One region of the Streptomyces sp. NPDC053069 genome, then DNA from elsewhere that is predicted to be linked to it. Evidence: riboswitches for the same ligand, from Rfam matches in the RefSeq annotation. Region 1 holds a riboswitch; the other holds the start of a gene.

Region 1 (2,193 bases):
CGAGTGCGCCGGAATACGCATGACCGACCTCCGTCTTAATCCCCGTGAAACGTCGACGATGGACGCGTGTTCCGTGACTCTATTCCAATGCGTCGGACATTCCGACGGCGGGCCGGAATCCATGGATATTTTTTTGGCCGGCGGGTCCGGTGGACGCGCCGGAAAACGGCGGAAGCCCCGGCCGGTGCGGGCGGGGCTTCCGGGGAGCGGCAGGGGCGTCAGACGTCCACGCCGTGCTTGCGGAGGTAGGCGACCGGGTCGACGTCCGAGCCGTAGTCGGGAGTCGTACGGGCCTCGAAGTGGAGGTGCGGACCGGTGACGTTGCCGGTCGCGCCGGACAGGCCGATCTGCAGGCCCGGGGTGACCTGCTGGCCCACCGTGACGCCGATCGACGACAGATGGCCGTACTGGGTGTACATGCCGTCGGCCATGCGGATCACGATCTCGTTGCCGTACGCGCCGCCCCAGCCTGTGGAGACGACGGTGCCCATGCCGACGGCGTGGACGGGCGTGCCGCTGGCCGCGTGGAAGTCGATACCGGTGTGCGAACCGGAGGACCACAGCGAGCTGCTGGCCTTGTAGGCCGTCGACACGTAGGAGTGTGCGACCGGGGCGACGAAGGCGTTCAGCCGCTCGCGCTCGGCCTCGCGGGCGGCGCGGGCCCTGGCCTGGCGGATCTCCTGGGCCCGCTTGGCCGCGGCCTCCTCGGCCGCCTTCTGTTCGGCGGCCTGCTGCTGGGCGGCGGCCTGCGCGTCGATCTGCTCGGCGATGTCGTCGCCGACGCTGATCACCGGGGTGAGGCCGGTCTGCTCGGCGGTGTTCTCGGCGGCCGTCGCCGGAGACGCCGCGAGGGTGCCGATGACGCCGGTGGTGGTGAGGGCCGCGATGCCGGCCGCCTGAGCGGTGGTGCGCTTGACCCGGCCGGGCTTGCGATGCTTCCCGGTGGCGCACATGAACGCCATGAAGTGGCTGGTCCTTTCCTTCCCTCTCGCCTACCGGGTTAGCTGACGGGTTCGGAGCAGGAAGGTCTCCTACAGGCCCCCTCGCTGTCGCGCGGGCGCCCGATTCACCCCAGGGACGGTGGGTCCCCGGCTCCCCTGGCTCGCGCCGTACGGGGACTCGGCGATGGCTGTCCGGTGCCGCGGGTGCGGCGTACTGCCTGACGAACAGCCCGGACGACGCTACGGAAGCCTGCTTTCCAACCTCAAACGGATCCGGGCTTTTGTAGCGCATCCCACAGGGCAGACAGGCAACCTCCGCCTCAAATCGGGCATCTGGGGAAGGGAGTGGAACCGCAGGGGCCCTGACGGTGTGTCGACCGTCAGGGCCCCTCGCGTGCGTGCCGTTGCTACTCGGCCGCCACCACGGTCACATCGCCGATGCCGAGTGCCTCGACCGGCGCCTTGATCTGGGCGGCGTCACCGACGAGGACGGTCACCATGCGGTCCACCGGGAAGGCGTTCACGACGGCCGCCGTGGCCTCCACCGTGCCCGTCGCGGCCAGCTGCTGATACAGCGTCGCCTGGAAGTCGTCGGGGAGGTGCTGCTCGACCTGATCGGCCAGCGTGCTCGCCACGGCCGCCGCGGTCTCGTACTTCAGCGGCGCCACCCCGACGAGGTTCTGCACGGCCACGTCCCGCTCGGCGTCGGTCAGGCCCTCCGCCGCGAGGGTCCGCAGCACCTTCCACAGGTCCTCCAGCGCGGGACCGGTGTTGGGGGTGTCCACGGAGCCGCTGATGGCGAGCATGGAGGCGCCCGTGCCGTCCGGTGCGGACCTGAGGACCTGCCCGAAGGCGCGCACTCCGTAGGTGTAGCCCTTCTCCTCGCGCAGGACGCGGTCCAGGCGGGAGGTGAGGGTGCCGCCCAGGCAGTAGGTGCCGAGCACCTGGGCGGGCCACACGCGGTCGTGCCGGTCGGGGCCGACGCGGCCGATGAGCAGCTGCGTCTGAACGGCGCCGGGCCGGTCCACGATGACCACGCGGCCGGTGTCGTCCGCGGTCACCGGGGGCACGGGCCGCGGCTCGCCCGGGGTGCCGGTCCAGGCGCCCAGGGTGTCGCCGAGCAGCGCGTCCAGGTCGATCCCGGTGAGGTCGCCGACCACGACGGCCGTGGCCGTGGCGGGGCGTACGTACCGGTCGTAGAAGGCGCGTACGGCGGCGGCGTCGATCTTCTCGACGGTCTCCTCGGTGCCCT
Region 2 (2,193 bases), on a different contig from region 1:
TGGGAGGCCCGGGCGAAGAGGAAGTCGCCGGTGAGGACCGCCACCGAGTTGCCCCAGCGGGTGTTGGCGCTGTCCACGCCACGCCGTACGGCCGCCTCGTCCATGACGTCGTCGTGGTACAGCGTGGCGAGGTGGGTCAGCTCCACGACCACGGCCGACGGCACGATGCCCGGCGCGTAGGGGTCGCCGAACTGGGCCGCGAGCATCACGAGCAGCGGCCGGAACCGCTTCCCGCCGGCCCGTACCAGGTGCTGCGCGGCCTCCGTGATGAACGGGACCTCGCTCTTGGTGGCCTCGAGCAAGCCTTCCTCGACAGCCGTCAATCCGGCCTGGACATCGGCTTCCAGAGCCTGGTCCCGCACGCTCAGCCCGAACGGCCCGACGACGGTCACGAGGGGTCTCCTGTCTGCTGGTGTCTGCTGGCGATTACACGGTTTGTCGATAGGTCGCTGCCATCACTCAAGTCAGCGTATCCGGTCCTCTTTCGATCACCGATAGCGCCCACCGGTCCAGCCTGGGAGGTATCGGGTCATGACCGGGATGCTTTTGATCAAGCGATATGAACGTATATTTATCGACTTAACGGGAATCTGTCCGCTTTGTCGCGAGACGAGAGGCGAGCGGAGTAACGCCTGCACCTTCCTCTCCCGGGACAACGACGGGCGCCAGGTCGCGGGTTCCGCCATCCAGTCGACCCACCTGAATCCCCCATGTCCGACTTGAAGCGTTTTGCTATTTCGTGAGTTGGGTCACGAGCACCCGTCGGCACCCCATCCCCGTCGACCCCGCCTTCTCCCCTTGGCCCACTGGCGAGTTGAGGGTTGGCAACCGCAAAGGATCAAGCGCCTCATAGGGCATAGATCAAGGTCAAATAGGACGTTGTGTGAATCCGGTACTTGTTTCCGACATGTGCTCTCGCATACGTTCCGGGCCGTCGGGCGGACGCCGAATCCTGCCACCGCCCGCATAACCATCCACGGACTCATCCGTATGGCAGGAGCGGGGGACCCAGGTAAGTCGCCGGGCCGGACGGCACACGTCGCACCGGAACGGCTAGGGGTGAAGCCGTGCCTTCCCGGGCACGGTCGGGCACCTCCCCGCCCGAACCCGACAGCTCACCTCGCAGGCGCCGGAGAGGAACTTCCCCATGCCTGCTGCCGCTCAGCACCGCCGTACCCGGAACAACCGCATCGTCCGCGCCCTCGCCGCCGCCGGTACCGGTGCCGCCGTCCTCGCCCTGCCGCTCATCGGGGCGACCAGCGCCTCCGCCGCGACCCCGGCCGCCACCACGGTCTCCACCACCCCCGCCGGTTACCCGAACACCCTTGACGGCTGGATCCGCGAGTCCCTCGCGATCATGGCCCAGAAGGGCATCCCGGGCAGCTACAACGGCATCTACCGCAACATCATGCGGGAGTCCTCGGGCAACCCCAACGCCATCAACCTCTGGGACTCCAACGCCGCCAAGGGCATCCCGTCCAAGGGCCTGCTCCAGGTCATCGACCCGACGTTCAACGCGTACCACGTGGCCGGAACCTCCTTCAACATCTACGACCCGGTCGCGAACATCACCGCCGCCTGCAACTACGCGGCCAAGCGGTACGGGTCGATCGACAACGTCTTCGGCGCGTACTGACAGCTCCGCCGGCCGGCAGGCGGGACGGACACCGGCCGCCCGGCACGCCCCCGCACCTGACGGACGGGGGCGTGCCGGGCGGCCGCCGTGCATCCTCCGGGCCTGCGCCGGACGGCCGCGTACTGAAGGGCCGGCCAGTCGGTCGGTGCCGGTCAGCCGGTCGGAAACAGTCTTTCGAGGACGACGGCGATGCCGTCGTCCTCGTTCGACAGGGTGACCTCGTCGGCCACCGCCTTGAGTTCGGGGTGCGCGTTGGCCATGGCGACCCCGTGTCCGGCCCAGTCGAACATCGGGATGTCGTTGGGCATGTCGCCGAACGCCAGGGCCTCCTCCGCGGCGATCCCGAGCCGCTCGGCGGCCAGCGCGAGGCCGGTCGCCTTGGTCACCCCGGACGGCTGCAGCTCCACGGTTCCCGGCCCCGACATGGTGACCGTCGCCAGCGAGCCGACCACCGCGCGCGCGACCGACGCCAACTCGTCGTCGGACAGCTCGGCATGGCGCAACAGCACCTTGCTGATGGGCTCGCACCACAGGTCGTCGCGCCGGCCGACCCGTAC

What was found. A riboswitch is a leader RNA that binds a small molecule or an ion and turns the genes downstream of it on or off. The one in region 1 is predicted to bind cyclic di-AMP.
Region 2: linked by a shared signal. The riboswitch ahead of ACIGXP_RS33645 (transglycosylase SLT domain-containing protein) and the one ahead of ACIGXP_RS26805 (M23 family metallopeptidase) in region 1 are both predicted to bind cyclic di-AMP.

What each region holds. Positions count from the first base shown of each region.
Region 1 is NZ_JBITZN010000012.1:159,833-162,025, forward strand. It holds gene ACIGXP_RS26800 (GntR family transcriptional regulator) at 1-21, opposite strand, end outside; gene ACIGXP_RS26805 (M23 family metallopeptidase) at 219-962, opposite strand; cyclic di-AMP (ydaO/yuaA leader) riboswitch at 975-1,135, opposite strand; gene ACIGXP_RS26810 (pitrilysin family protein) at 1,349-2,193, opposite strand, start outside.
Region 2 is NZ_JBITZN010000018.1:155,769-157,961, reverse strand. It holds gene ACIGXP_RS33650 (polyprenyl synthetase family protein) at 1-392, opposite strand, end outside; cyclic di-AMP (ydaO/yuaA leader) riboswitch at 969-1,142, shown strand; gene ACIGXP_RS33645 (transglycosylase SLT domain-containing protein) at 1,148-1,636, shown strand; gene ACIGXP_RS33640 (HAD family hydrolase) at 1,789-2,193, opposite strand, start outside.